DNA from 4 places in the Streptomyces sp. NPDC056734 genome. Region 3 is predicted to be linked to each of the others. Evidence: riboswitches for the same ligand, from Rfam matches in the RefSeq annotation. Region 3 holds a riboswitch; each other region holds the start of a gene.

Region 1 (7,581 bases), 320 kb from region 3:
CCTGCCCGGCGAGACCTGGAGCATGAACGGCACCGTGGGCGAGCGCACCGAGGCCAACGGCTTCGTCGAAGGCATCATCATCAACAACGACCAGTTCGAGATGGCGGCGGGCGGCGGTGTCTCCGCCGTCGCCACCACCGTCTTCAACGCGGTCTTCTTCGCGGGCGTCGACCCCGTCGAGTACGGCGCCCACTCGTTCTACATCGAGCGCTACCCGGAGGGCCGCGAGGCCACCATCGCCTGGGGCAGCCTCGACCTGAAGTTCCGCAACGACTCAGGGAACGCCATCTACATCGACGCCCAGGCCACCGACACCTCCGTCACCGTCAGCTTCCTCGGCACCAAGAAGTACGACTCGGTGGAGTCCGTCACCGGCCCGCGCACCAATGTGAAGGAGCCCGGCACCCGCGAGGGCGCCGCCGAGCAGTGCGTGCCGCAGACCCCGCTCGAAGGCTTCGACGTCGCCGTCGACCGGGTCTTCGAGAACGACGGCGAGGAAGTCGGCCGGGAGACCTTCAACACCCGGTACGTCCCCCGCGACGAGGTCGTCTGCGACAGCTGACCCCCTGGTTCCCTTGCCCCTGGGGTCCCGCGCCTCCCGTGGTCCCCTGACCGAAACCCGCTCCCGGACCCGCGCCGGCTTCGTATCGCGCCCGCCAAGAGGGCATGCGTGTACGCATCACCGGCACGGCTCCGGGTACGCAACGCCGATGAGGCTGAGTGTGATTGACGCGGGATCGAACACGGTGCGGCTGGTGGTGGCGGACACCAAGGACGGGGTGCCGCTGCCCGTCCACACCGCGAAGTGGAAACTGCGCCTGTCCGAACAGGTCGGTGCCGACGGCGGCCTCGGCGAGGCGGCCACCGAGCAGCTGGTGCACGCCGTGGCCAAGGCGGCCAGGACGGCCGGACGCTGGGGGGCGCCGCATCCGCTGGCTTTCGCCACCGCCGTCGTGCGCAACGCGCCCGACCGCGCCGAGGTGCTCGCGGCGGTGCACGCCCGGACCGAGGTACGGCTGTGTCTGCTGCCCGGCGAGGTGGAGGCCGAGCTGACCTTTCTCGCCGTACGGCGCTGGATGGGCTGGCGGGCGGGCCCGCTGGCCCTGTTCGACATCGGCGGCGGCACCCTCGAAGTCGCCTTCGGCCGGGGCCGCACACCGGAGTTCGCGATCTCCCTGCCGCTCGGCGCGCGCCGCCTCACGGACGACTACCTCGCCCACGCCGACCCGCCGTCGGCGTCCGAGATCCTCGCCCTGCGCCGCGAGGTGCGCCATCAGCTGCGCGACGCCGGGGCCCGGATCCGCTGGGAGCACCCGCACACCGCCGTGGGCACCTCACGGACCTTCCAGCAACTGGCCAGGCTGTGCGGGGCCGCCCCGGGCCGCCGGGGCCCGTTCGTCGGGCGCGACCTGCGCCGCGCCGAGCTGCGCACGGCCATCGACCGGCTCGCGGAACTGCCCCCGGGCGGCCGCTCCGACCTCCCCGGCATCTCCGCGCCGCGCGCCCGCCAGAGCCTCGCGGGCGCGATCGTCGGCCACACCGCGATGAAACTGAGCGGCCTCAAAACCCTCGCCGTCTGCCCCTGGGCACTGCGCGAGGGCATCCTCCTGCGACACCTGGAGGACGGTCCGCACTGGTGGCAGGACATGACCCGGCGCCCCACCCCGCTCCCGTGCGGCGCTGACCCAGGTCTTTGAGGCGTACTCCGGGCGCGGTGGGCCCGTTCCTGGTCGGCGGGTTGGTGCCCGCCACCCGGCACGCCCCCGTCGGTCCACCGGGACCGGAGCCCGCGCCGCCGCGTAGGCGCTCACCCGGCGTCGCCCAGCAGCCCCGCCGGCCCAGCCCCCTCCGCCGACCCGGCCGGCGAGCCCTCCTCACCCCGCCGCGTCCCGCACCCCCGCCGGATCGCGGCCCCCAGCCGTCCCGCCCGCCCCCGCCGTACCGGGAGCCCCTGCCCCCACCCCCACCCGCGCCGGCAGAAACGTCACCTGTGGTGCCCCCGTCCGGGGATGGATCGTGACCTCGGCCGTGACCCCGTACACCTCGGCCAGCAGCCGGGGGGTGAGGACCTCAACAGGCGGGCCGGAGGCCGTGACGTGGCCCTCGTGGAGGACGTAGAGGCGGTCGCAGTAGTACGCGGCGAGGTTGAGGTCGTGCAGGGCGATCAGGACCGTCGCCGGGAGTTGGCGCAGGGTGCCGAGGACGGCCAGCTGGTGGCGGATGTCGAGATGGTTGGTCGGCTCGTCCAGCACCAGCAGCGACGGCTGCTGGACGAGCGCGCGGGCGATCAGGACCCGCTGGCGTTCGCCGCCGGAGAGCTGGTCGAAGGAGCGGGCCGACAGCTCGGCGGCGTCCACCGTGTCCAGGGCGGACTCGATCAGCCGGGCGTCGTCGGCGGTGTCGCCGTCCAGGAGCCTCTTGTGCGGGGTACGGCCCATGGCGACGACCTCACGGACCGTCAGATCGAAGTCGGCGCCCGCCTCCTGCACGACCGCCGCGACGGTACGCGCCAGCTCCCGCACCGGCAGCGTCCAGGCGTCCGCGCCGTCCACCCGCACCTCCCCGGAGTCCGGGCGCAGCACCCGGTACACGGCCCGCAGCAGGCTGGACTTGCCGCTGCCGTTGGGCCCGACCAGCCCGACCACCTCGCCCGGCCGGGCGGTCAGTGAGATGTCCCGCACCAGCCGGTGCGCACCGGCGGACAGCGTGACCTGGTCGACGACGAGTTCGGCGGGGCTCATACGGCTCCTCGATCCGTGCCGCGCCGGGCGTCCCGGCGCATCAGCCACAGGAAGAACGGTCCGCCGCACAGCGCGGTGAGCACCCCCACGGGGATCTCCAGCGGCGCGGCGACGGTCCGGGCGGCGACATCGGCCCAGATGAGGAAGACGGCCCCGCCGAGCGCGGCCGTCGGCAGCACCCGGCGGTGATCGCCGCCCACGAACAGCCGGACGATGTGCGGCAGCATCAGGCCGACGAACCCGATCGGCCCGGCCGCCGCCACCAGCACCCCGGTGACCAGCGACAGCAGGACGAACATCCGGGCCCGGAACCGCCCCACGTCCAGCCCCATCGTGGTCGCCGCCTCCTCACCGGCCAGCAGCAGATTCAGATTCCGGGACTGCACCAGCAGCACCCCGACCCCGGCCGCGAGCGCGCCGGCCGGCAGCCACAGCGTGTCCCAGTTGACGCCGCCGAGACCGCCGAGGGTCCAGGCGAGCACCTCGCGCGCCTGATTGCCCCGCTCGGTGGTGAGCAGCAGCAGGTTCGTCGCCGCGGTGAGCACCGCCGCGATGGCCACCCCGGACAGCACCAGCCGCACCGAGGTGATCCGCCCGCCGGTCCGCGCGGTGGCGTACACCAGCAGCAGCGCGCCGAGCGCACCCGCGAAGGCCGCCACCGACAGCGACACCGCCCCGAACAGGGTCAGCGAGAACACGATCACCACGACCGCCCCGAGCGACGCCCCGGAGGACACCCCCAGCAGATAGGGCTCGGCGAGCGGGTTGCGCAACAGCGCCTGCATCGCCGTACCGACCACCGCGAGCCCGGCGCCGACCACCGCGCCGAGCAGGACGCGCGGCGCCCGCACCTCCAGCACGATGGTCTCCCGCGCCCCGGACCAGTCCGGCTCGACCCACCCGGCACCCAGCGCGTGCGTCACGATGCCCCACACCTGCCCCGGCGGCACCCGCACCGAGCCGATCGCCAGCGCGGCCGTCGCCGAGAGCACCAGCAGCGCGGTGAGCACCAGCAGGGTCGTGGCGAGCGTCGCCCGGCCCGCCCTCGGCCCGCCCCCGGGAGACCCGGCGGCCCGCTCGGTGGCGGGAACCGTCACCGGAAGCTCTCGGGGTGCAGCGCCGGGGCCAGATCCTCGACCGCGTACGCCGACCGCACGCCGACCAGGGTGTCCGTCAGCGGCAGCACCACGAACCGTTCGTTCCGCACGGCCGGTACGTCGGCCAGCGCCGGCTGCGCGAGCAGGAACTCCTTCTTCCGCTCGACGCCCCCCGCCCCGGCGTAGTCGTAGATGACGATGACCTCGGGCCCGCGCTCCACGACCTGCTCCCAGGAGACGTCCCCGAAGACCTCGTCGAGATCGGCGAAGACGTTCTCGCCGCCCGCCAGCCGGATCAGCTCGCTGCCCAGCCCCTTGCCGCCCGCCGTGAACGCGGACTTGTCGCCGCTGTCGTACACGAACACCGGCACCCGCTCCTCGCCGGCCACCGCCGCGGACGCCGCCTCGACCCGGCCCTCAAGATCGGCGACCAGTGCGTCGGCCCGCTCGGACACCCCGAAGATCTCGCCGATGGCGCGGATCTCGTCGTAGGTGTCCCGCATCGTGGCCGACGCCGCCCCCTCGCAGTACTCGCGGTTGAGATAGGTGTCGATGCCCGCGTCGGCGAACGCCTCACGGGAGCGGCCCTCGTTGTCGGCGAACGCGCTGCCGTACCCGCCGTAGACGAAGTCGGGCTCGGCGTCGAGAACCGTCTCGAACGACGGTTCCTTCTCCGCCAGTTCCGGGATCGCCTCGAAGTCCTCCGCCAGCTCGGGCAGCGGCGCCGAGTCGGGGAAGGCGGTGCCGACCATCCGGTCCTTCAGCCCGAGCGCGAGCATCAGTTCGGCCGGGTGCTGGTGGATGGTGACGACCCGCTCGGGCGGGGCGTCGTACGTCGTGCTCACCCCGCAGTTGTCGACGGTGACGGGGAAACCACCGGCGGGGGCGGCCGAAGCCTTCGGATCCGCGCCGGAATCACCGGACGAGCCGCACCCGGCGGCCAGCAGCGCCGCCGACAGCGCGAGCGCCGCCGCGCGCAGCCGCCGGCGGGCAGGGGTGGACAGGGCGGGACGGGACATGCCGTCGTACACGTTGAGCCTCCTGGGGAGTCCGCGCTCCTCAAAACGGGCCCGCGACAGGCCAGTGTCCTGACTCCCGGATCGACGCTCCCCCCGCCTTCCCGCGCGTCGCGCAGTGGCATGTCGAAGGGTTGCACTCCCCGGTCACAGTGGCGGGACCGTGCCGGATTCACACCGGCTTCCTGTCTCCCGTCGCGGCTATTGACCTCGTGATACTACGTTCCGCACAGTCCGGGCCAAAAGGTCGGGGGGATCACACCCCCCCGCCCCTGGCGCGTCGCCCCCTCAGTCCTGCCGCGTCGCCCGCACCACCAGCCGCTCGGCGTTCTCGTCGTAGGGCCGCCCGTCGAAGCCGCCGAAGACCTCCACCCGGCCGAACCCGGCCTCCGCCACCATCCGCCGCAGCTCGACCGCGCTGTACACGAACCACACCAGCGTCGCCCGGGTGACCCGCTCGCCCCGCACCAGCACCCAGTCGCTGCGCAGCCGCGCCCAGTCGTCCAGCACGGTGTCCGTCTGCACCATCAGATCCTCGCCGCGCGTCACCACCTTCGGCGGGGTGACCCGGCGGGCCAGCAGCTCCTTACCCGCGAGGTCGAGCAGCAGCGTCCCGCCGGGCGCCAGGCAGTCGTACAGGGTGCGCAGCACCCGGGCGTTGTCGGCGGGGTCCTCGAAGTACCCGAACGACGTGAACAGATTGAGGGCGACATCGAAGCCGCCCGGCGCCGTGAACTCCCGCGCGTCCGCCCGCACATACGTGACGCCGACCCCCGCGTCGGCCGCCAGCTTGCGCGCCCGCTCCAGCATCGCCGGGCTCAGATCCACCCCCGTCACGGCGTACCCGCGCCGGGCCAGCGGCACGGTGAACACGCCCGGACCGCAGCACAGGTCCAGCACCCGCGCCCCGGCCGGGAAGTCCAGCAGGGGAGAGCCGCCGAGCAGGTCGGCGGCCTGGGTGTGGCGCTGCTCGGAGAACAGGAAGTCATGGAACTCGGTCCAGAAGTCGTCGTCCTGGAACCCGCCGGTCCGTGTCATACGGCCTCATCGCTCCTTCGTCGTCGGCACCGTGGGGGAGGGGGTCTCGGGTGGTACGGCGGTCAGGGCGTCCCGGGTCGCGGGGCCGCGCAGCAGCGCCAGCAGCCAGGGCAGCAGCAGACACTGCGCGGCGGCCAGCAGCCAGAACCAGCCGGTGTCCCCGGCCCGTTCCCCGGCCCCGTACAGCTGCCCGCCCAGCACCCCGCTCGCGCCCGCCCCCAGCCCCGCCGCCAGCCGCTGCTGGCCGAAGACGACGGCGTCCGAGCGCGGGCTGCGCGCCAGTGCCTCCAGGTCGTTCTTGAGGAACAGCACGATGTCGCCCAGCGTGATCAGCGCCCCGCCCGCCAGCAGCGCCGGGCGGCTGCCGATCGCCAGCACCGCCAGCCCCGCCGTGAGCCCGGCGAAACCGACGCCGAGGGCGAGGGCGTACGGCATCCGCCGGATCAGGTCCGACGCGAGCGGCTGGACGACGATCACCAGGGCGAAGCACAGCAGCAGGACCAGGCTGTAGAACTCGCTGGAGGCCCGCTCGACGGCGTACACCGCGAGGAAGTGCTGGAAGTGGAAGTACAGATAGAAGGCCAGGAGGTTGGCGGCGAACGGGAGCGCCGCAACGCCGGCCAGCAGGCCCTGCCGGGACGGCTGCCGGCCCGGCGGGCGTTCCCCGACCGCCGGAAGCCGGGTGTGCCCGGCCGTGACCAGCAGGAACAGGGCCGTGACGGCGACGAACAGCCAGCCCGGCGAGGACAGCACGAACGGCCCGGCGATCAGCGGGCCCACCGCCATGCCCGCGTTGAGCGCCGCGTTGCCCGCCGACAGGAACGCCGGGCGCCGCTCGTCGGCCACCCCGTGCACCAGATACGCCTTGTTGGCGGGCAGATACAGGGCCGCGCCGCAGCAGGTCAGGATCAGCGCCGGAACGGCCAGCGGCGGCCAGCGCAGCGCCAGCAGCATCCCGGTGAACCCGGCCGTACGGACGATCAGCGCCCACAGCATCGTGCGGCGCAGCCCGATCCGGTCCGCGAGCGCCCCGCCCGCGATCCCGCCGGAGAACTGCACGAGGGACGCCACCGCCAGCACCACACCGACCGTGCCGAGCCCCATGCCGAGCCGCTCGTGCAGGAACACCGACATGAACGGCAGCACCATGAAACTGCCGAGCGGGATCAGGAACGAGCTGAGCAGCAGGAAGCGCAGCGGCCCGTCGAGCGGCCCCAATCCTGCCCGGCCCTTGTCACGTTCACTCACCGGGCGCGAACGGCTCGGTGAGCACCCGTACGGCGTTCGCGGCGGCCACCGCCCGGTGGGTCGCCAGCTCGGCGGTCTCCGCCTCCGCGTACACGATCCCCGCGTAGCCCCGGCTGTCCGCCAGATGCTCCACCGGGTCGCCGACCCGCTTCACCGGGAACCAGGCGGGCGCGCCCGGCAGCTCCGCCAGCCGCTCCAGTCCGGCGACCCCGCTGAACACGCCCGGCGCGGCCGGATACCCCAGCACGAACGCCACGGCGGGACCGCCCGGCGGCTCGGCGTCCAGCAGCCCGGGCCGCCGCCCCAGCGCCGCCTCCACCATCGCCTCGTACACATTGACCCCGAGCGCCCGGCACAGCCCCTCCCCGACCAGCGCGCCCCCGATCCGTGGGTTGACCTCCACCAGCTCCGGCCCGTCGGCGGTCAGCACGAACTCCACAT
Region 2 (7,581 bases), on a different contig from region 3:
GACCCCGTCCTCAGGCGCCCGGCCCGCCCACCCCCGCCATCAGACCCTGCACCTCCGTGCCCGGCGGGGTCAGCAGGAAGACATTGCGGTCCACCCGGTGCATCCCGCTGGCCAGGCCGAAGACCACGCCCGTGCTGAAGTCGAGGACACGCTTGGCGACATCGCCCTCGGCGCCGGTGAGGTCGAGGAGGACCGGGATGCCGGCCATCAGGGTCTCGGCGACCTCGCGGGCGTCGGCGAAGATGTTGACCCGCAGGACGACGAAGCGGCGCCGTGCCTCGGTCTCCGCGTCCGGCCGGGCCCGGTGGTCCACGGCGGACGGCCAGGCGTCACGTCCCCTCAGGGGTACGACCTGAGCGAGCCCTTCCCACTGTTCATCGGTGACATCTCGACTGTTCACCGGCTCCCCCCGATCTGCGTCGTTCTCATCTCCTGCACCAGCCATTCTTACGGCAAGTCACCCGTTCGGCCGAACAGCGACACGGTGTGCGACCGGCTCGGACAGCTGTGTGACGTACCGCACAGGTCCGCCGGGGAAAATTCTCCCGTCCCGGTGACGGATCCGGGACGGGCGTCCGTATCTCCTGTCGTACAAGTCGTGCGCGCCGTACGTGCCCTGTAGGTCGAACGTGCCGTACCCGCCGCACGTGCCCGTTCGCGTCAGGAGGCCGCATGCCCATCTCCCGCACCAAGGTGGGGAGCATCTTCGTCTTCGGTGCCATGGGTCTTACCCTCACCGCGCTCGCCTATCCGGCCATGCTGGGGGTCGAGAACACGGCCGGTGACCAGAACCGGATCATCGCCAATACCCCGTGGGGGCCGCTGACCGAGGCGGACCGTGACTTCGTGGTGAAGGTGCGGGCCGCCGGGCTCTGGGAGTACCCGCTGGGCGAGCTGGCGATGGAGCGGGGCACGACACCGGAGATGAAGGAGGCGGGCAAGCATCTGATCGTCGGCCACGCCGGGCTGGACGAGCTGTGCCGCGAGATCGCCCCGGATCTCAACATCACGCTGCCGAACCAGGCGAGCCCCCAGCAACAGCAGTTCGTGGCCACGGTCGCCGCCGAGCAGGGCCAGTCCTTCGACTCCACGGCCGTGCAGATCATGCGGGTCACCCATGGTCAGATCTTCCCGGTGGTCGCCAAGACCCGCGCCAACACCCGCAACACGCTGGTGCGGCAGCTGGCCGACCTCGCCAACGACACCGTGCTGGACCACATCACCGTGCTGGAGAAGACCGGGCTGGTCAACCACGACCAGGTCAACTTCCAGCAGACCACCCCGCCCAAGCTCCCCAATGACCAGCTGACCCCACCCCCGCCGCAGCCCGGCGCCCCGATCGTGGTTCTCACCCCGCGCCCCGACCTGGGGATCAACACCGCCTCCCCCGCGCCCAGTCCGTCGGCGACGGCGAGAGAACAGGTGGGGTAGGCGGGCAGGTGGGATAGCCCACACCCGTCCGGCTCCGGTCCAGGCCCCGCCCGGCAACGCCCGGCGACACCCGGCTCCGGCCCCTCCGCCCGGTCCGTCCCTGCTTGTCATGGCCGGATCCGCGCACTACTGTCGCCACGCCTTGGTGAACGGGAAATCCGGTGTGATGCCGGTGCGGCCCTCGCCACTGTGATCGGGAAGTCCGGCTCCGGCCCTCACGGGCAGCCACTGGATCGTTGTGATCCGGGAAGGCGGGGCATGGGCGGTGGTACCCGTCAGCCAGGAGACCGGCCAAGGCGCGTCGTCCATCCACGAGGTGCTGGAGAGGGTCTGCTGAGCCATGCACATAGCCGAGGGTTTTCTGCCCCCGGCGCACGCGATCGCCTGGTCTGTCGCGTCGGCGCCGTTCGTCGTCCACGGAGTCCGTTCACTCACCCGTGAGGTCAGGGAGCATCCCGAGAGCACCTTGCTGCTCGGGGCCTCCGGGGCCTTCACCTTCGTCCTGTCCGCGCTGAAACTGCCCTCGGTCACCGGGAGTTGCTCCCACCCGACCGGCACGGGTCTCGGCGCCATTCTGTTCCGGCCGCCGATCATGGCGGTGCTGGGCACCATCACCCTGCTGTTCCAGGCGCTGCTGCTGGCCCACGGCGGGCTGACCACGCTCGGCGCCAATGTCTTCTCCATGGCGATCGTCGGGCCCTGGGCCGGTTACGCCGTCTACCGGCTGCTGCGCCGCTACGACGTGCCGCTGATGGTCGCCGTGTTCTTCGGCGCGTTCGTCGCCGACCTCTCCACGTACTGCGTGACCAGTGTGCAGCTCGCGCTGGCCTTCCCCGACCCGGGCAGCGGATTCATGGGCGCGCTCGGCAAGTTCGGCGCGATCTTCGCCGTCACCCAGATTCCCCTCGCGGTCAGCGAGGGCCTGCTCACGGTGCTGGTGATGCGGCTGCTGGTGCAGTCCAGCAAGGGCGAGCTGACCCGGCTCGGCGTGCTGCTGACCCGCAAGGGCGAGCAGGACCGCCAGGGCGAGCAGGAGGCGGTGGCCAAGTGAAGCGCGCTACGCGGATCAATGTGCTGTTGCTGCTCGCGGTGGCCGCCCTCGCCGTGCTGCCGCTGGCCCTCGGGCTCGGCGACCACAAGGAGGAACCGTTCACGGGGGCCGACGCCGAGGCGGAGACGGCGATCACCGAGATCCGGCCGGACTACGAGCCCTGGTTCTCGCCGCTGTACGAACCGCCGTCCGGGGAGATCGAGTCGGCCCTGTTCGCCTTGCAGGCGGCGATCGGCGCGGGCGTGCTCGCCTACTACTTCGGGCTGCGACGCGGACGACGGCAGGGGGAGGAGCGGACGGCGGCGGCCCGGGAGGGCGCCGGGGACACCGAGGGGGGCGGGGACACCGAACTCGGCCTGGGCGCCGAACGGGGCCGGAACACCGAACGCGGCCCCGGTACCAAGGCAGACCGGAGGGCCGAAGGGGACCGGAGCGCCAAGAGTGGCGGGGACATCCAGGTCGCCGAGGGCGGCGGCGGCGCGGCCGTCCCCCGGGGCTGAGTCCGCGTGCTGCCGATCGACGCGGCGGCGCACAGCAGTCGCTGGCGCCGCCGTCATCCCGTGGACAAGGCCGTGCTCGGGCTCGGCCTGACCGTGCTGGCGATCTCCCTGCCGCCCTGGCCGGGGGCCGCGCTGGTGCTGGTGGCGGCCCTCACGGTGCTGCTGGGCCCGGCCGGGGTGCCCGGCCGCAGGCTGTGGCGGGCCTACCGGGTGCCGCTGGGCTTCTGTGTGACCGGCGCGCTGCCGCTGCTGGTGCGGGTCGGCGGGCCCGGCGGGTTCGTCGGGTTCGCGGACGGCGGGCCGGTGCGCGCCGGGGAACTGCTGCTGCGGACGTCGGCCGCCTCGCTCGGCGTGCTGCTGTTCGCGTTCACCACCCCCCTGTCCGATCTGCTGCCCCGGCTGGTGCGGGCCGGGGTGCCCGCGCCCGTGGTGGACGTGGCGCTGGTGACGTACCGGATGAGTTTTCTGCTGCTGGACTCGGTGCGGCGGATCCGGGACGCGCAGGGGGCGCGGCTCGGGCACACCACGCGGGCGGCGCGGTGGCGCTCGCTGGCCGGGCTGGGCGCGACCGCGTTCGTGCGGGCCTTCGACCGGGCCGCGCGGCTCCAGGCCGGGCTCGCCGGGCGCGGCTACGACGGCACCCTGCGGGTGCTGGTCCCCGAGGCGCGGGTGTCCGCCCGTTTCGTGGCGGGGAGCGTGGCGCTGCTGGTGGCGCTGGGCGCCCTGACCCTCGTACTGAAAGGTCGCTGAGATGAGTGCTGTCCCTCTGGTCGCCCTGCGGGGGGTCTCCTTCGGTTACGAGGACGGGCCCGCCGTGCTCAGCGGGCTGGACTTCGGTGTGTTCGAGGGGCGGGCGCTGGCGCTGCTGGGGCGTAACGGCAGCGGCAAGACCACGTTGATGCGGCTGCTCAGCGGCGGGCTGCGGCCGGACGCCGGGGAGCTGTCGGTCGACGGGCGGACGGTGTCGTACGACCGCAAGGGGCTGACCCGGCTGCGGACGCGTGTGCAGCTGGTGGTGCAGGACCCGGACGATCAGCTGTTCGCGGCGTCGGTGGGGCAGGACGTGTCGTTCGGGCCGCTGAACCTCGGGCTGCCGGACGGCGAGGTGCGGGCGCGGGTGGCGCAGGCGCTGGCCGCGCTGGACATCACTCCACTGGCCGATCGGCCGACGCATCTGCTCTCGTACGGCCAGCGCAAGCGGACCGCGATCGCCGGAGCCGTCGCGATGCGGCCCCGGGTGCTGATCCTGGACGAGCCGACGGCCGGGCTCGACCCGGACGGGCAGGAGCGGCTGCTCGCGACCCTGGACGGGCTGCGGGCGGGCGGCACGACGGTGGTCATGGCCACCCATGACGTGGATCTCGCCCTGCGCTGGGCCGACGACGCCGCCCTGCTCACCCCGGGCGGGGTGCACACCGGGCCGGTGGCCGCGACCCTCGCCCGGACGGACCTGCTGGCGGCGGCGGGACTGCGGCTGCCGTGGGGCGTGGCGGCGGCCGGGCTGCTGCGGGCGCGGGGACTGCTCGGGGAGGGGCAGCGGGGGCCGCTGACGGCGGAGGAACTGGCGGGGCTGGCGTAGCCGACGGGGAGGGGGAACCGGCGGAGCCGGCGGGCGGGTGGCCCGCAACCCCCGGGGCCCCCTGATGCCTGGCGTCACCCCCTCCTTCAGCACCCCCACGCACCCCCTCCTCACCCCCCTGACACCCCCTAGCGTGGCGCGTCACACCCCCTAGGAGAAGAAGGTCACAGCCGCGCCCACTGCTGCTCGTTCGCCGATCTGTCCTAGCATCCGAGACATGACGGTCCTGCCTGATGACGGGCTCTCCCTGGCCGCCGAGTTCCCGGAAGCGACGCATGAGCAGTGGCAGCGCCTCGTCGAGGGTGTCCTGCGAAAGTCGGGCAGGGAAGTCTCGGGTGCCGCGGCGGAGGACGCCTTGTCCACGCCGCTGGAGGACGGGCTCACCACCCGCCCCCTGTACACCGCGCGGGACACCGCGCCCGACCCCGGCCTGCCCGGCTTCGCCCCGTTCGTGCGGGGTGGTACGCCCGAGGGCGCCACGGTCGGCGGCTGGGATGTGCGGCAGCGGCACGCGGCGGCCGACAACACAGCCGTGCTCGCCGATCTGGAGAACGGCGTCGGCTCGCTGTGGCTGGTGGTCGGCGAGGCCGACATCCCGGTCGCCGCGCTGGCCTCCGTGCTCGACGGGGTCTATCTGGATCTGGCGCCGGTGGTGCTGGAGGCCGGGGCCGAAGTCGAGCCCGCGGCACGGGAGTTGCTGCGGCTGGCGGAGGAGCGGGGGGTGGCTCCGGAGGCGCTGCGCGGCAATCTGGGCGCCGATCCGCTGGGGTTCGAGGCCCGCACCGGGCAGCGGCCCTACGACTTGGCGCAGCTGGCCGGGCTCGCGCGGCTGGCCGCACCGACCGGGCTGCGGGCGCTGACCGTGGACGCGCTGCCGTACCACGAGGCGGGCGGGTCGGCGGCACAGGAGCTGGGTGCCTCGCTGGCGACCGGCGTGGCCTATCTGCGGGAGCTGACCGGGGCCGGGCTGAGCGCGGCCGAGGCGTGCGCGCAGCTGGAGTTCCGGTACGCGGCGACCGCCGATCAGTTCCTCACCATCGCCAAGCTGCGCGCGGCGCGGCGGCTGTGGGCGCGGGTCGGTGAGGTGTGCGGGGCGCCGAGCCCGCAGCGGCAGCATGTCGTGACGTCCTCGGTGATGACGACGCCTCGCGACCCGTGGGTGAACATGCTGCGGGCGACGGTCGCCGCGCTGGCCGCCGGAGTGGGCGGCGCGGACGCGGTGACCGTACTGCCGTTCGATCACGCGCTGGGTCGGCCGGACGCGTTCGCGCGCCGGATCGCCCGCAACACCTCCACGATCCTCATCGAGGAGTCGCATCTGGCCCGGGTGATCGACCCGGCGGGCGGCTCCTGGTACGTGGAGCGGCTCACGGACGAACTCGCCCACGCGGGCTGGGAGTTCTTCCAGGAGATCGAGCGGGCGGGCGGTCAGGCGGCGGCGCTGCGCTCGGGGCTGGTGGCGGACCGGCTCGCCGGGACCTGGTCCGTGCGCAAGGCGAAGCTGGCCACGCGGCGCGAGCCGATCACCGGGGTCAGTGAGTTCCCGTTCCTCGCGGAGAAGCCGGTGGTGCGGGAGCCGGTGCCCGAGCCGCCGTCCGGCGGACTGCCGCGCGTACGGCGCGACGAGGACTTCGCGGCCCTGCGCGCCCGCTCGGACGCCCATCTGGCCGCGACCGGCGCCCGCCCCCGGGTGTATCTGGCCGCGCTGGGCCCGGCCGCCGCGCACACCGCGCGGCTCACCTTCACCGCGAACCTGTTCCAGGCGGGCGGCATCGAGCCGGTCACCGAGGGCGCCTTCGCGGACAGCGGGGCGCGCGAGGTCTGCCTGTGCTCCAGTGACGCGCTGTACGAGGAGCGGGCGGAGGCGGTGGCCGGGGAGCTGCGGTCGGCGGGCGCCACGCACGTGTTCCTCGCGGGCCGCCCCGGCCGGTACTCCGGGGTGGACACCTATGTCTTCGCCGGCTGTGACGCGGTGGCCGTGCTGTCCGCCGCCCTCGACCGCATGGGAGTGTCGTGATGACCGTCCCCGACTTCTCCGGGATCGAGCTGGGCACGCCCACCGTCGAGGGCGGCCCGGACGACTGGCGTACGGCGGTGAAGAAGGCCGCCGGCGGCGACGATCTGCTCTGGGAGACCCCGGAGGGCATCACGGTCGAGCCGCTGTACACCGGGCAGGACCTGGAGGGCCTGGACTTCCTGGCCACCTATCCGGGCATCGCCCCGTATCTGCGCGGCCCGTACCCGACGATGTACGTCAATCAGCCCTGGACGATCCGCCAGTACGCGGGCTTCTCCACGGCCGAGGAGTCGAACGCCTTCTACCGGCGGAATCTGGCGGCCGGTCAGAAGGGCCTGTCGGTCGCCTTCGACCTGCCGACGCACCGGGGCTACGACAGCGACCATCCGCGCGTGACGGGCGATGTCGGCATGGCGGGCGTGGCGATCGACTCGATCTACGACATGCGCCAGCTCTTCGACGGCATCCCGCTCGACAAGATGACGGTGTCAATGACGATGAACGGGGCCGTGCTGCCGGTCCTGGCGCTGTACATCGTGGCGGCGGAGGAGCAGGGGGTGCCGCCGGAGAAACTCGCGGGGACCATCCAGAACGACATCCTCAAAGAGTTCATGGTCCGCAACACGTACATCTATCCGCCGAAGCCGTCGATGCGGATCATCTCCGACATCTTCGCGTACACCTCGCAGCGGATGCCGCGCTACAACTCCATCTCCATCTCCGGCTACCACATCCAGGAGGCGGGGGCGACGGCCGATCTGGAGCTGGCGTACACCCTCGCGGACGGGGTGGAGTACCTCCGGGCGGGCCGGGAGGCCGGTCTCGATGTGGACGCGTTCGCGCCCCGGCTCTCCTTCTTCTGGGCGATCGGCATGAACTTCTTCATGGAGGTCGCCAAGCTGCGGGCCGCGCGCCTGCTGTGGGCGAAACTGGTGAAGCAGTTCGACCCGAAGAACACCAAGTCCCTGTCCCTGCGCACCCATTCACAGACCTCGGGCTGGTC
Region 3 (7,581 bases):
TGTTCGGAGCCCTGCGCGCGGCGCTCGCCGACGACGGGAAGGTCACCGGCCAAGCCCGCACGGCCGCCGCCCAGTTCGCAACCGACAGGGGCTGCGCGCAGCTCCTCGCCGGCTATCAGCGCCTCGCCAAGCAGACCGTCGGCCGTCGGTGGTGACGGCGAGGCGGGCGAGTCACACAAGGGCGGCTCCTCGTCGCGTCCGTCTCGCACCCGCGGGCCGATTGCGCTACCTCAAGGAGGTTCTCGTGACGCGACAGGAGTCAGTACCGGCAGACGCGGTGCCGTCAAAGCGGCCACCCCTGAGCAGCTCACCCCGGCGGACCGGGCTGGAGCACCTCGACTGGTGGCGCCCCCGAGCCATCTGGTTCGTCGAGAACGACCCGCCCAGTAGCGCGTTGTCCGCGTTCCTGGAGTCACTGGAGGCGACGTTTGAGCGCGGCGGGCATCGTGTGCGGCACGCGGCGGCATCGGCAACCGATGTGGCACTGGCCGTCGTCCGCGTACGGGAGGGCAGCGCCCCACTGAGCGAGCGGGTCGAAGAGGCGGCGACGCCTCTGCTGCTGAGGATGCGGCGCGCACGCGGCTCACTGGGAAACATCGCGCACTCGGTCGCCGTGGTCGAGGTGCCCGAGCGGATGAGCACGATGAGCCACACCGAGGCCGTCCACACGGGACGGGTCCTGATGGCGCGTCTCGGGGCTCCCAAGGTTCTGGTCGTGACCGTCGACGCGGCGTCGGGCGAAGTGACCGAGGCGACCCTGTGCACGATGGAGGGCGGCCATCCCTCGGAGACAGAGAACATCGCCCAGGGCATCTGCGACCGCCTGATCGCCGCCGCCTGCACGCGCGAGGTCGCCGGCCGCTACGACGTCCAGACCGGCGCCATCACCGCCGCGCAGTGGGAGAACACCTCGGTGCCCGAGGCGCTCGCGACGGCCGGCCGTCGGATGGGCGAACTGCGGCTGCTCCCCGCGCCGCACCGCCTGACGCACTACGTCTCGCCGCGGCTGGCGGCCGTCTACGAGCGATATCTCGGGATGAAGGCGTTCAGCGAGGGGATGCTCTTCGCCTTCGATCCGGGCCTGGGCGCCCTGGTGGTCACCGCGTCGGGAAGCTGGGAGGTGGACAAACGTGTCCTGTGCCGCGATGACGTGACGGTCGTCGACCACCGTCTCGATGACGGGCGTCTGCGTGTACTGGCTCCTGAGTCGGCCAGTCCCAAGGGCCCGTCGGTGGAGGCGTGGGAGGTGTGCGCGCTGCTGGAGGCGGTTCCCACGGTCCGGGTCCGCCAGGACACGGACGGCGCCTGGGCCTGGGACCCGCACGGCACCCACGAGGTACCGGCGATCCGCGCCGGACTCCACGCCCACGTCGGCGTCAGCGCCGCGGATCCCTCACGCATCGAGACGGTCCCGGCGGACCGCGAACGTTTCCCGTACGGATTCGGCTGCGGCACGGACCTGATGATCGAGGTAGCCAAGGACACCGTACGACGCTCCCGGGCCCTCTCCGACCCCGAGGACCCGCGGCACTTCGTACGCTGGCCCATGCTGTACCACGGTGAGATGGCCGTCGAACTCTGGAGCCAGGACCAGCCCACCGAACCGCTGAGCGGCCTGCTGGACCTGTTCGACACCCAGGCCGAGGCGGCGATCACCTACGACCCGGACCACATCGAGCAGCCGCTGTGAGGGGCGGACTGACGCTCGCAGGGGGCTTGTTGGTGTTCGGGGCGGTGGTTGGTCCTGTGAGGTTTCCGGTGCGGCCCGCGGTGCGCTGGTGGAGGTACAGGGCGTGAAGGGGGAGGGGGGTCGGGTATGTGCTGTTCGGACTGTGCATCTCGTCGATGAGGACGAACTGGACACCCGGCTGGGTGTAGATGTGGCAGACGGCGTCGGTGATCCGGGTCTGGGTCATGCGGGCGGTTGCGGGGATGCGGAGGTAGCGGGCGAAGCTCTCCGAGGCCAGGGCGGTTGCCCAGCAGGTAGCGGACGCAGTGCCGTACCCGTGGCAGGCAGTGCACTGTGCCGAGTACCGGCGCAACACGAAGGAAAGCACCTGCCGCAGCAGTGTCTGCACCGCTGTGCCACGTTCAGGGCCGTCGACCCCATGCTGCCCGTCGACCACTGATCGTGGTCACCATCGGCCCGGAACGCCGGCCACCGCGACATGAACTTCACCGCCGCCTCGGTCGAAAACGGCTCAGCGAGTCGAATCCGAGGTCCCGAAGACCCCCACCCTCGAACACCCACTCGAAACTTAGGTAAACCTAAGCTTTACCCGAAACTATCTCTGAAGCAGAGCTAATCAAATGTATGGTTCATCGTGTCGGTGGATCGCCAGGCACCTGTGTGCCCGGCGAATCAAGGGGGGGAGCCGGGTGCGAGTCCGGGACCGCCCTGAAGCGGTGAGCGGAAACGAGTGCTGTCACACGCACGGACCCTGGTGGACAGGGCCTGGGCGGCGACAGCCGGCAGACGCCCGCCGGGAGGCCTGAGGACATCCCCGCGAGTCCGAAGACCTGCCACCGTTCCGTACGCCGAACGGCGGCGTACGCGCTCCGAAGCCCTGAAGGAGGGCCACGTGGCAGCCGCACGAACCCGGGTCAGGCGTGCCGTTCCTCCGCCGCCTCCACCGGCCTGCCGTGCGCGCCGCGCCGCTCCTCCCCTCCCGGCCCCCGGACGGACACTGGAACGAGCAAGAGGAGCGGTGACCGATGAGCGGTCTCGTATATTTCTCCAGCATCTCGGAGAACACCAAACATTTCGTGGAGAAGCTGGACCTGCCCGCCACACGCATCCCCATACACCCGCAGCTCGAGGGCATGCCGCAGATGACCGTGCCGTACGTGCTGATCGTCCCGACCTACGGGAGCGACGAGCGCTCGGACGCGGTCCCCAAACAGGTCATCCGTTTCCTGGACATCGAGGCCAACCGCGCACTGCTGCGCGGAGTCATCGCCTGCGGCAGCACCAACTTCGGTGAGGAGTACTGCCTGGCCGGCCCGGTGATATCGGCGAAGTACAAGGTGCCGGAGCTGTACCGATTCGAACGGGTGGGCACCGAGCTGGACGTCCGCACCGTGAGGGAAGGACTTGAGGGGTTCTGGGCACGACAGTCCTCGACGGCGGGGCAGCAGCCGCCTCCCACGACATGACCGTCCTGCGCGCAGCACGTCCTTGATCAGGGCGGCCTGAACTCACGCGTGCGTGCGATTTTCCTGGCCCGGGAAGTACGCCCGCTGTTTCTCGCTGGCCACGCCGCCGGGATTCTCCGTGGGAATCCGGACTCGTCCACGAAGACGAGCCAGGCCACGAGTGCCGCCGCGGTGCTTCTGTCTGCGGGTTCCCAGGTGTTGCGCCGCAGCATCTGGGCGATGCCCGAGAGCGTGAAGCTCCTGTGGAAATGGCGGTCCATCAGCGTCTTGATCCGGGACAGCGTCCAGGTGCGGTCCGGCCAGCCGTACGCGGCCGGCCCCTTGGCCAGTTCCTGTTCCTGTTCCAGTACCGCGAACAACCTGTCGCTCAGCCTCGGCAGGGACACCGGCCCCGATGACCGCAGCCCTTCAGCGCCGGAGTCCTGCAACCTCCGGCGCCATCGCTGGACCGAGCGCAGAGTCACCCGCAAGTCCTCGGTGCCGGAGGCAGAAGCGGCGAATGGCTCCGCGGCCTCCAGCCGGACCGCTCGCGAAACGCCTGCTGTTCAGGCGTCAGGCAGTGACCACCCACGGGAGACCCCCTCCGCCCACGTGCAGGTCGCGGCCGATCCGCGGCAGGGCGAATTTCAGTCCGAACCAGTCGAACTGGATGCAGAACACACCCACGGACATGGCGAGGAGTGCCCATCGCACAAGGGCGGCGTACGGCCCGGGGGGCCCGTATCCCCTTGGGCCCCCCGCCACCGGGCCGGCTACAGCCACGCGTTCCTGGCAGGAGCCCACTCCAGTCCAGACCGGCAGGCCGCGCCTATCGCGGTGCGCTCAGCTTCGCCCGCCGACCGACGTTCGCAAGCCGCACCACCGAAGCGGACCTGCGTGCTGTCCGGCAGCGGCTCGGGATGCGGTCCTCATGACCGTGTGGGAGCCCGGTAGGCGTGTGAGGCGCGCTCGGGGAAGGAATGCAGATGGTCGTGCCACCGTGTGCGGCAAGCGGAGCACAGCTCCACCCCGCCGAACTTACCGGCTGCCTCGGCTCCGTACGAGTCGCGGTACCGGCAGTCGGGGCACCGGTCCCGCTCAGGGCGCTCGAGCAGCTCGGCCATACCGGGAAGCAGAACCCGGTCCGCCTGCGCCATCACGGCCTCGAAGCGTGCCTTGTCGTCCGCCGGGGCCGGATCCGCGTCCAGGCGGTACCAGAGCTTGACGTTGTTCCGGGTCTCGCTCACCACGTCGCCGGTCTCCGGTCTGCCCACCATCAGATCGTCCTCAACGAAGCGATACCGGCGCATCATCTGGTGGATCGGTCCCCCGACCAGGCGCACGAAGTTGACCGCGGAGCGCCCGGCAGCGGAGCGCGACCAGTGAGTGTCCAGGGCCCACAGCACTTCACGGTAGGTGCTGTAGGCGTAGGTGCGTTCTTCCGCCCCCGCATAGGCGTAGGTGTTGTGGATCTCACCCTCGGCGCGGTGCTTGTGGAACGCGACGGCGTCGTACAGGACCACGCCGATCTCAGCGAGCAGCTGGTTCTCCTCCTCGCTGAGCCAGGCATCCTCATCGTTGCAGGCGATGGCGGCGGCTATGTAGAAGCGTGACAGGCCGTCGCAGTCACGAAGCCGGAACCAGGCCTGCGGCGAGCTTGCCAGCGCCTCGATGTAGCGGCGGATCAAGGGGGTGTCGCGGCGCCCGGTCGACTTCTCGGTCATCATCAGCAGGCAGCACCGGTACTCCCGGGCCATCTCCTCGCGTATCGGACCCTGTCCGAAGAGGATGTCCAGGAGCGCGTCCACATCATGTCCAAGGAGGGGCCCGTCACTCAGGACATCCACGTGGTCGCCGAAGACCTCGGCGACGATGGCGATCTCGCACAACCGCGCCAGAGCGATGTACCGCTCCCAGTTGGTGAACTGCGGAACCACGCACCTGTTGTACTCCCAGGCGCAGGCCAGGGCCTCAGCGCGCCGCTCCGGCGGCAGCGCGATGCCCTGGAGATCGTCCTTGAGATCATCGGGATAGAACCACTGTGACACCATCAAGGGCCTCCGGCTCAAAGGTAAAGGCGGGCAAGGGGAATACCTCGTTCCTCGACCACTATCACCAGCCCGACCACGTGCGAGCCATTGGCGCACCGACAGCGCAATGAGACACACCAGGCGCACACGCCCCATCCGCCCGTGCCGCCCCACCGGTCATGGCGCTACCGGAAGGCCGGTGACAACCGGCCACCGACCACTTCCCGCACCTTCTCCAACATGCGTGCCCGCTCGTTGAGATGTGTCAGAACCGGTGATCGGTGACGCCGCGTAGCGGGTGACAAAGTCGCATGGCTGGAGGAACGGCTGAACCCGGTCCGGGGCACCTCTCGGCTGCGGAACAACCCGGTGCTTGGACGCGGACGAGATCAGCGAGGCCACGAAGCTCAGAGAGGAACACGCCAAGGCCACGCGGGAGTTCGCTGCGCATGTCGTCACACACGACATTCGCGAGGGCGCCACCTCCGAGCTTCCCGATAGGGCCAAGATCGAGCCACGGACTCCAGGGATCGACGATGTCCCGCCGACCGTGTGGGAGACGGTGACCGGGGCTGCCGGACGAACGATGACCGGGACGGAACTCGCAGATCTGGTAGTTGAGGCTGCTCCTGCCGCACTACCCGACGCCGTGAGCGACGACGCCTGGCACCGGCGTTACTCGCTCGGGAATCACAGGAACTCCCCATCTGACCGATGCCAGATTCTGCGCACCCGCGCGCTTCGCAGAGGCCGACGCGGGAGTGTCCTCCGGTACGCAGGCCGTGGACGAACAACGGTCACGGCCTGACGGAAGCGGCGGCGCTGTTCTGGGGCGAGGTGGTCGAGGCCGGTGGTGAATCGGGGCAGGGCCTCGTAGGACGGCACGTCGGTCCACCAGGAAGCCCGCCAGGACGGAGCCGGATCCGGACCCGGGGTGGAAGCTACCCTCTCGTCATGAGCTGGGACGAAGGCCGCCTGCTGGCCCTGCAGATCGACGCGAACTACGGCCTCGCGCCGAACCCCGACACCCCTCAGTCAGCCCTGAGAGATCCTCCCCTGCTCGCGGTGTGGACATGGTCCCCCCACGCGCGTCTCCTGGCGCTCGCGCCTGGAGTGGCGCCTTGCCGTCCCGAACCCGCCCCCGCTGCCCATCATCGCCTCCACCGTCGACGGCCGGTGCACCGCCCAGCACCTCATCAGGCCAGAGAACTGGCAGCCCGACGAGTGGAACGAGCTGAATAGTGGGCGCATGGGGGAGTAGGCCATGGCGATCCACGACCGGGAACCGGTGTCGATCTGCTTCACACCCGCGTCGAACGCCACCGCAGCTGAGGCAGGCATCTGGACCCGCCCCGACTTCCGCGGCAAGCGCCTCGCACCGACCGTCGTAGCTGCCTGGTCCCAGCGTGAGCATCGCATCAAGTCCGTGCTCTTCTACAGCACCACCGCAGACAATCACGCCTCCCAGTCTGTCGCCCGCACTCTCGGCCTCACCCCGACAGCCCCTTGCGCATGCTTCGACCCGCCAAGAAGAAGCCCCTGCCAGATCAAAGTGGCTGGTCAAGTGCCCTGCTGACTCATGTCCACCGCGTCTGTCACTTGAATTCGTGATCGACGAAGGAAGATGTGACATGGCGCCTCAGGCGGGCGACGGCGCTGGCCCCGGGCGCAGCGACGCGAGCGTAGAGCGTGGAGTTGACAACCCCGGCCCGGCTCGTGAAGGCGCACTACGCCTTCACGGGGAAGCGGAGCCAGGAGAACCTCTGCGAACAGATACGGACCCTGCGCAGCGGCGAGGTGACGGCGAGGTTCTACGACCTCACCCCGGGGCACGGCCGCAAGGAGACCCGGATCGGGCAGATACTGACTGTCACCGGCCTCGGCGTCGACTTTCCCCACGCCGCCCAGGTCGTACGCCACCGTACGCCACCGCACCGGCACCGAGACCGCCAAGCAGAACCGCGAGACGGTTTACGTGATCACCGATCCGACCAGTCGGCACGCGCCCTCGAAACGCATCGCGACGACCTCGAGGGCGCACTGGGTGATCGGAAGCAGGCTCCGTTTCGTCCGGTACACGGCTCTGGGCGAGTACGCCTCCAGGATCCGCACTTCGGCACTGTGGGCCGGTCTCAGCCGTATCGCTCGACGAGCGCGGTGCCGATCGAGGCCAGATGGTCTCGTACACCCGGAGGTCCAGTCACCTCGAGCCATTCGACCAGCCAGGCAAGCTCGCCGGCGAGTACGTACTCGTTGTGGCCGCGGATCACGACCTCAACGCGGCCGTCGGTCGTGGAACCTCCCACCTGGAGCCGAGCGCCGAGCGCCATCCGGAGCGGCCCTATCCCGTAGGGCGCGCAAACCGCCTGGATCTCAAGGGGCGTTCGCTTGCGGTCGACCTCGTCGGCGATCTCGC
Region 4 (7,581 bases), on a different contig from region 3:
TGGGTGCCCTCGCCGGGGTCGTTGACGATGAACGGGTAGATCAGCGGGAGTTCGCCGAGCACCGCGTCCGGCGCGCAGCCGCCGCTGAGCCCGAGCCCCTTGCCCGGCAGCCACTCCATCGTGCCGTGCTTGCCCATGTGCACCACGGCGTCGGCGCCGAAGCTGTTCTCCAGCCAGCGGTAGGCCGCCAGGTAGTGATGGGACGGCGGCATGTCCGGATCGTGGTAGATCGCGATCGGATTCTCGCCGAAGCCGCGCGGCGGCTGGATCATCACGACGACGTTCCCGAACCGGAGCGAGGCGAGCACGATGTCGTCCCCGTCGACGTAGAGCGAGCCGGGCGGCTCCCCCCACGCCTCGGTCATGGCGTCCTTGAGCGCCGGGTCGAGCCTGTCGAACCACGCCCGGTAGTCGGCGAGCGGCACCCGCGCGGGCGCGGACGCCAGCTGCTCCTCCGTCAGCCACTCCACATCGTGCCCACCCGCCGCGATCAGCCGGTGGATCAGCTCATCGCCCTCGGCGGGGTGGTCGGTGACCCCGTACCCGGCGTCCCGCAGCGCGTCGAGCACCCGTACCGCCGACGCGGGCGTGTCCAGCCCGACCGCGTTGCCGACCCGCGAGTGCTTGGTCGGGTACGCGGTGAACACGAGCGCGATCCGCTTCTCCGCGTTCGGCTGGTGCTTGAGCCGCGCGTGCCGTACGGCGATCCCGGCGACCCGCGCCGCCCGCTCGGGGTCGGCCCGGTACACCGGTACGTCGTCCGGCCCCTGCTCCTTGAAGGAGAACGGCACGGTGATCAGCCGTCCGTCGAACTCCGGGATGGCGACCTGCATCGCCGCGTCCATGGGGGACAGGGCGGCGTCCGACGCGTCCCAGGCGGCCCGGGAGGAGGTGAGGCAGAGCCCTTGCAGCACGGGGACGTTCAGCTCGGCCAGCGCGCCGATGTCCCACGCCTCCTCGTCCCCGCCGGCCGACGCCTGCGAGGCGTGCGTGCCGCCCGCCGCGAGCACGGTCGCGATCAGCGCGTCCGCCCGCCCCAGGATCTCGTACAGCCCCGCGTCCGCGCCGCGCAGCGAACCGCAGTACACGGGCAGGGCGTTGGCGCCGTGCGCCTCGATCGCGTCGCAGAGGGTGTCGACGAAGGCGGTGTTGCCGCTCAGTTCATGGGCCCGGTAGAAGAGCACGCCGACGGTGGGCCGCCCTTCTGCTTGCTGAGGGGTGCCGTGCACCCCGTACTCGGCCATCTTCCGCGGCCCCTCGAACCCCTCGCCGGTCAGCAGCACGGTGTCCGACAGGAACCGGGCCAGTTCGGTGAGGTTGCCGGGCCCGCCCTCGACCAGATAGCGCAGCGCCTCGGCGACCACCCCGGCCGGTACGGACGACTCGGCCATCAACTCGGCGTCGGGCACGGCCTCGCCGCCGAGCAGCACGGTCGGAACCCCGGAGCGCTTCAGCGCGGCCAGCCCGTCCTCCCAGGCCCGCTTGCCGCCGAGCAGCCGTACGACGGCGACGGACGCCCCGTCGAGCAGCGCGGGCAACTCGTTCTCGACGTCCACGCGGGTCGGGTTGCCGATCCGGTAGGGGGCGCCGGAGGCACGGGCGGCGAGCAGATCGGTGTCGGCGGTGGAGAGCAGCAGGACGGGGTGGGTGGTGCCAAGAGGGTTACCGGTGTCAGAGGTGCCGATGCTGCCAAGAGGGCGGACAGGGCCGTCAGGGCCGGTGGTGCCAACAGGGCCAGTGGTCATACGGGCGCTCCCGGTGGGATGAAGGGCAGTCCTTGTGGCGCGCCGGACTCGATGAGCCGCCACAGCGCGTCCGTGTCCGCGTGCTGTTCGATCAGATCGCCGAGCCGGTCGAGCTGCTCCTCGCGCAGCGCGGCGAACGTGGTACCGGGCGCCGGCACGAACCGGCGCCCCGCGGCGGCGGCCACCTCGCGCAGGAACGCCCGCCTGAATCCGTCCGACTCCAGGGAGCCGTGCCAGTGGGTACCCCAGGTGTGCCCGACCCGGCACCCGTCGAGAGGGTTCCCGCCGTCATCGCGCAGGAAGGGGCTCCCGCCGTCGACCTCGGCGACCCCGTGATGGATCTCGTACCCCTCGACCCGCTCCCCGAGGGCCTGTCCGACGGGCCGGGCGAGCGTCTTCTCCGCCGCGAACCGCACCCGTACGGGCAGCAGCCCGAGCCCGTCGACGCCCCCGAGCCGACTCTCCACATCGTCCTGGATATGAGTGCCGAGCACCTGGAAGCCGCCGCAGACGCCAAGCACCGGCAACCCGTCGGAGGCCCGCCGCACCAGCGCGTCCGCGAGCCCCCGCTCCCTCAGCCACGCCAGCGCCCTGACCGTCCCCCGGGTCCCGGGTACGACGACCAGATCCGCGTCGGCCAGCTCCTCCGGCCGGTCCACGAACCGCACCACGACGCCGGGTTCGGCGGCCAGCGCGTCGACGTCCGTGAAGTTGGACATCAACGGCACCGCGCAGACGGCGACGCGCAGCACGTCCGCGCCGACCGGGGGCGCGACGACGGACTCCCGGACGGTTCCGCGCAGCGACACGCGGAGCCCGTCCTCCTCGTCGATCCCGAGCCCGTGCCGGAACGGCAGCACCCCGTACGTCGCCCGCCCGGTGAGCCCCTTGAGCATGTCGAGCCCGGGTTCGAGCAGGGACACGTCCCCGCGGAACTTGTTGACGAGGAACCCGGCGACCAGTGCCTGATCCGCCGCCGACAGCAGCGCGACCGTCCCGAAGAACGAGGCGAACACCCCGCCCCGGTCGATGTCCCCGACCACGAGCACGGGGATCCGGGCGTTGCGCGCGATCCCCATGTTCACGATGTCGGTCCGCCGCAGATTGATCTCGGCGGGACTGCCGGCCCCCTCACAGACGACGACGTCGTACGAACGCCGCAGCTCGGCGAGGCACTCCAGCACGGTCCCCAGCAACTGTTCCTGCCGGCCGCCGTGATACCCGCGCGCACTCATCTCGCCCACGGGCCTGCCCATGAGCACGACCTGACTGCTCCGCTCCCCGCCGGGCTTGAGCAGCACGGGATTCATCAACGCGCTCGGCTCGACCCGGCACGCCTGCGCCTGCATGGCCTGCGCCCGCCCGATCTCGGCCCCGTCCCGCGTGACGAACGAATTCAAGGACATGTTCTGCGCCTTGAACGGCGCGACCCGCACCCCCCGCCGCACCAGCCACCGCCCGATCCCGGCGGCCACCACACTCTTCCCGGCATCAGAGGCAGTCCCAGCAACAAGCAACCCAAGCCCCCGCCCGGTCATACGGGGGCCTTGGGGGAGAGCTGGGTTGAGCACCGCTGTGGGCATTCGTTCCGCAGGGCGGAACGGGTGGGCACAGCCTGCAACGCCGGGCCCCGCCCAACACGCGCCCGGAGCAACGCCCCCACCCCCGAGGCCGGGCGCAGCCCAACACGCGCCGAGGGCAACGCCCGTACCCCGGAAGCCGGGCCCCGCCCAACACGCGCCCGGAGCAACACCCCCACCCCCAACGCCAACCACCGCACCCGAGAGGAAACCCGCACCGCCCGCTCGACATCACCGACCACCACACCCCGCCCCCCACCATTCAGCACAGGCCGCCGCTCAACCCGCCCCGCGTACGACAGGGTCCCCCCGAGCCGCACCCCCAACGCCCCCGCGAACGCCGCCTCCACGACCCCGGCATTGGGGCTCGGATGCTTCCCGGCATCGGCCCGCCAGGCCCGTACCGCCCCCCGGGGATCACCCCCGGCGACCACCGCGAGGACGCCGGTGAGCCGTGCCCCCGGCCACCCCACCACGTCATCGAGCCGCGCCGAGGCCCACCCGAACCGCCGATACCGATCCGACCGGTGCCCCACCATCGCGTCCAGCGTGTTCACGGCCCGGAACCCGAGCAGCCCGGGCACCCCCCCGACGGCCCCCCACACCAACGCCCCCACGACGGCGTCGGACGTGTTCTCCGCGACGGACTCCACCACGGCACGGGCGATCCCATCGGCGTCCAGCGCCTGCGGATCGCGTCCGCACAAGCGCGGCAACCGCGCCCGCGCCCCCTCGACGTCCCCGGCCTCAAGTGCCCGCCCGATCGCCCGGGCCTCCCGCCCGAGGGTGGTGCCGCCGACGACGGCCCAGGTGGCGGCGCCGGTCAGGACGACGGACGCGGCGGGGGAGGACCGTACGGCACGCGCGGCGACCGCACCCAGCCCGACGGCCCCGCCCACGCACACGGCGGTGTACAGCGCCCCCCACCCGCGATGGTCGCGCCACAGCAGCCGTTCCACGGCACCGGCGGCCATCCCGAACCCGGCGACCGGATGCCCGCGGCGCGGATCCCCGAGGAGCAGATCACCGAGGAGTCCGGCGGTGGCGCCGTACGCGAATGCGCGTTCGGCGGCCATCGGCTCAGCCGGCCGTGGGGTCGAGGAGAGGTCCGGCGGTGAGCCGCGTTCGGCAGCCGAGCATGGCGAATGTCCTCACTCAGGGTGTCCGCGCCCTGGTTCGACGAAGTCGGCGGTGAGAGTTCCTGGCTCCCGGGGTTCTACCCCGGTGACAGTGGCGGGACCGCGCCGGATTCGCACCGGCTTCCTCTCGTGTCGCCGTAATGGCTCCGGCAGTCCACCACGGGCCCCGAACACCCGTCAACCTGCCGCTGACCTGCGAAGGGAGAGTGTGCTCAGCCCCACACCGGCCCTGTCGCACACCACACCAGGGCGGGTACGGGACCGAAGTCCCGTACCCGCCCTGGCAGATGCCGGCACGGGCGCCTCGCGCGAACGAGGCGATCCCGTCAGGCGACGATCAGATAGATCCCGTACGCCACCGCGCCCAGGCACGCCGCGAAGCAGGTGTACGCGCCGGTGACCGCGAGCGCCGCGCCTCCGCCGCGCTCGGCCGCGCGCTCATGGCGGGAGAGGCCCGCGATACCGAGGGTGAACAGGCCGACGAGGGCCACGGTGACCACGAGGCTCACACCGAAGACGGAGCCGAGGGCCGCCCAGTCGATTTCCATGCTGCTGTGTCCTTGGGGGAGGGGGGTGTGTCGGGCGGGCTCAGACCGTGGCCTTGGGGGCCGCCGGGTCGGGACCGGCGGGGGAGCCGGTACCGGCCGTGACGGCGGCCTCTTCGGCGGCGACGGTCGGCGGCGGGATCACGGCGGCGACGGCGGCGGTCACGACGCCGGGCGCCAGGTCGGGGTCGTCCGTGCGCTCGCCGGCGTCGGTATCGCCGGTGTCGTCGTGGCCATTGACATTGGTGTGGTCGACGACCTCGCGCCGCGACAGCTTCCAGATCCAGGCGCTGGAGCCGATCAGGAAGGCGGCGACGAGGCCGGTGCCCCAGGGACCGAACCTGCACACCCACTCGGCGAGCGCGCCGACGACGGCGGCGGCCGGCAGGGTCAGCCCCCAGGCGACGAACATCCGGGTGGCCGTGGACCAGCGGACCACCCCGCCCTTGCGGCCGAGGCCCGCGCCCATCACGGCGCCGGAGACGGAGTGCGTGGTGGAGAGCGAGAAGCCGAGGTGGGAGGAGGCCAGGATGACCGTCGCGGCGCTGGTCTGGGCGGCGAAGCCCTGCTGCGGCTGGAGGTCGGTCAGGCCCTTGCCCATGGTGCGGATGATCCGCCAGCCGCCGAGGTAGGTGCCGAGCGCGATGGCCACACCCGCCGAGACGATGACCCAGACGGGCGGGTCGGAGTCGGGGGCGAGGGTGCCACCGGCGACCAGGGCGAGGGTGATGATGCCCATCGTCTTCTGCGCGTCGTTGGTGCCGTGCGCCAGCGAGACCAGCCCCGCGGAGGCGATCTGACCGGCCCGGTAGCCCTTGGCGGAGGACCTGGTCCCCGCGGACTTCTTGCCGAGCGTGTACGTGAGGCGGGTGGCGAACATCGCGGCGAGCCCGGCGACCAGCGGGGCGGCGATCGCCGGGAGCAGCACCTTGGTGATCAGTACGTCACCGTGCACCGCGCCGAAACCGGCGGAGGCGACGGTCGCGCCGATCAGACCACCCATCAGGGCGTGCGAGGAGGAGGACGGCAGGCCCACCAGCCAGGTCAGCAGATTCCACAGGATCGCGCCGACCAGGGCGGCGAAGATGACCTCGGGCTGGATGCCGGACTCGTCGACGAGTCCTTTGGAGATCGTGTTGGCGACCTCCACGGAGAGGAAAGCGCCCACCAGGTTGAGCACGGCGGACATCGCCACCGCGGCCTTGGGTCTCATCGCACCGGTCGAGATGGTGGTCGCCATCGCGTTGGCGGTGTCGTGGAAACCGTTCGTGAAATCGAACGCGAGTGCGGTGACCACCACTATCGCGAGGATCAGCGAGAAGCTTTCCATTTACCCAGGCATTCGTTCGAGGTCATCGGCCGGATGAACGTAGGTAACCCAGATGAACGAATGGTGAACTGAAGGGGGCATTGGGGTGTATCTGACGGAGGGTTGGCATTCCGCTTAGCGATCGACGCCCGCGTACCCGGCCACCGGTGCCCTCACTCCCGGCCGACGTCGCTCCTCGCGAAGGCCCTCAGTCGGTCCATCGACCCGTTGAAGAGATTCTGGTCACCCGGCAGCGCGCTGTTGTCGCTGCCGTCGCCGCCATCGTCGTACTGCCAGATCGTCCACCGCGACCACCCCGCCGGCAGCTCCCCGGCGCTCGCCGAGCCGTAGCGGGCCACCCACAGCGGATGCTCGGCGGCGAAACCGGTGCTGCCACCCGTGCAGCTGTTCCACCAGTGGGTGGTGGTGTAGATCACCGGCCGACGCCCGGTGAGCCGCCGCACCTCGTCGCTGAACGCCCCGATCCAGCCGACCATCCCCGCCCTGCTCAGCCCGTAGCACTTCCGCTTGGTGTCATACGGGTTGTACTCGATGTCGAGCGCGGGCGGCAGCGTCCGCCCGTCGGCCCGCCAGTCGCCGCCGTTGCGCACGAAGTACGCGGCCTGAGTCGCACCCGAGGACCTGTCCGGCAGCGCGAAGTGGTACGCGCCACGGATCAGCCCCGCGTCCCGGGCGCCGTCGTACTGCCGCCCGAAGTAGGGGTTGCGATAGCTCGTGGACTCGGTCGCCTTCACGTACACGAACCGCGCCCCCTTGGCCCGGGACCCCGGCCAGTCGACGTTCCCCTGATGGGACGAGACGTCATGCCCCCTGGGCTTGCTCGCGGCGACGGCCGGCACCTCCAGCAGCACCGCCCCCAGCAGCGCGAGCCCGGCGACCGAGGCACCGACCACCCGCCCCCGACGACTGCTGCCCTGAGGGTGACCATGTGGGTGGCTGTGGCTGTGGCTGTGGCTGTGGCTGCTGGTGCTGGTGCTGGTGCTGGTGCTGGTGCTGGTGTCGGCGTGGGTGTGGGTGCGGGTGCGGGTGCGGGTGTGGGCGCTGGTGCGGTGGTGAGCCATGCGGTACTTCCCCCGAAATGGCGGCGTACAGGACAAGTGCAGGACAAATCGCCCCGAGAGTAGGCGAAGATCATCGATCCCCGGTCGATCTCCGTCCAAACCCCTCGAACGGCCGACGGAAGTCCTCCCGCCACCCCCGCACCGATGCGCCACCACCACCCCGGCTGCGAGGATCACGCCC

What was found. Region 3 has a riboswitch for cobalamin ahead of nrdI (class Ib ribonucleoside-diphosphate reductase assembly flavoprotein NrdI). Riboswitches for the same ligand answer to the same signal wherever they lie in the genome.
Region 1: it holds a riboswitch for cobalamin, as region 3 does, so the genes downstream of both, ACFRFC_RS00535 (ABC transporter substrate-binding protein) here and nrdI (class Ib ribonucleoside-diphosphate reductase assembly flavoprotein NrdI) in region 3, are expected to answer to the same signal.
Region 2: it holds a riboswitch for cobalamin, as region 3 does, so the genes downstream of both, ACFRFC_RS19910 (energy-coupling factor ABC transporter permease) here and nrdI (class Ib ribonucleoside-diphosphate reductase assembly flavoprotein NrdI) in region 3, are expected to answer to the same signal.
Region 4: it holds a riboswitch for cobalamin, as region 3 does, so the genes downstream of both, ACFRFC_RS29590 (cobalamin biosynthesis protein) here and nrdI (class Ib ribonucleoside-diphosphate reductase assembly flavoprotein NrdI) in region 3, are expected to answer to the same signal.

Annotation. Positions count from the first base shown of each region.
Region 1 covers NZ_JBHTZD010000001.1:145,713-153,293, forward strand. Annotated here, with positions in the region: gene ACFRFC_RS00515 (VanW family protein) at 1-562, shown strand, start outside; gene ACFRFC_RS00520 (Ppx/GppA family phosphatase) at 711-1,697, shown strand; gene ACFRFC_RS00525 (ABC transporter ATP-binding protein) at 1,875-2,741, opposite strand; gene ACFRFC_RS00530 (FecCD family ABC transporter permease) at 2,738-3,838, opposite strand; gene ACFRFC_RS00535 (ABC transporter substrate-binding protein) at 3,835-4,869, opposite strand; cobalamin riboswitch at 4,899-5,082, opposite strand; gene ACFRFC_RS00540 (class I SAM-dependent methyltransferase) at 5,143-5,892, opposite strand; gene ACFRFC_RS00545 (MFS transporter) at 5,899-7,140, opposite strand; gene ACFRFC_RS00550 (ATP-grasp domain-containing protein) at 7,133-7,581, opposite strand, start outside.
Region 2 covers NZ_JBHTZD010000012.1:164,936-172,516, forward strand. Annotated here, with positions in the region: gene ACFRFC_RS19900 (cell division protein SepF) at 11-445, opposite strand; gene ACFRFC_RS19905 (DUF4142 domain-containing protein) at 673-1,431, shown strand; cobalamin riboswitch at 1,558-1,742, shown strand; gene ACFRFC_RS19910 (energy-coupling factor ABC transporter permease) at 1,772-2,482, shown strand; gene ACFRFC_RS19915 (energy-coupling factor ABC transporter substrate-binding protein) at 2,479-2,982, shown strand; gene cbiQ (cobalt ECF transporter T component CbiQ) at 2,989-3,732, shown strand; gene ACFRFC_RS19925 (energy-coupling factor ABC transporter ATP-binding protein) at 3,734-4,561, shown strand; gene ACFRFC_RS19930 (methylmalonyl-CoA mutase family protein) at 4,779-6,578, shown strand; gene scpA (methylmalonyl-CoA mutase) at 6,578-7,581, shown strand, end outside.
Region 3 covers NZ_JBHTZD010000001.1:469,925-477,505, forward strand. Annotated here, with positions in the region: gene ACFRFC_RS01825 (glycosyltransferase) at 1-155, shown strand, start outside; gene ACFRFC_RS01830 (hypothetical protein) at 245-1,690, shown strand; cobalamin riboswitch at 2,312-2,543, shown strand; gene nrdI (class Ib ribonucleoside-diphosphate reductase assembly flavoprotein NrdI) at 2,716-3,156, shown strand; gene ACFRFC_RS01840 (transposase) at 3,183-3,620, opposite strand; gene ACFRFC_RS01845 (hypothetical protein) at 4,065-5,186, opposite strand; gene ACFRFC_RS01850 (hypothetical protein) at 5,539-5,973, shown strand; gene ACFRFC_RS01855 (GNAT family N-acetyltransferase) at 6,430-6,741, shown strand; partial or broken gene ACFRFC_RS01860 (helix-turn-helix transcriptional regulator) at 7,298-7,581, opposite strand, start outside.
Region 4 covers NZ_JBHTZD010000022.1:70,301-77,881, forward strand. Annotated here, with positions in the region: gene cobN (cobaltochelatase subunit CobN) at 1-1,745, opposite strand, end outside; gene ACFRFC_RS29585 (cobyric acid synthase) at 1,742-3,283, opposite strand; gene ACFRFC_RS29590 (cobalamin biosynthesis protein) at 3,280-4,401, opposite strand; cobalamin riboswitch at 4,500-4,639, opposite strand; gene ACFRFC_RS29595 (hypothetical protein) at 4,791-5,012, opposite strand; gene ACFRFC_RS29600 (anion permease) at 5,053-6,339, opposite strand; gene ACFRFC_RS29605 (lysozyme) at 6,492-7,400, opposite strand.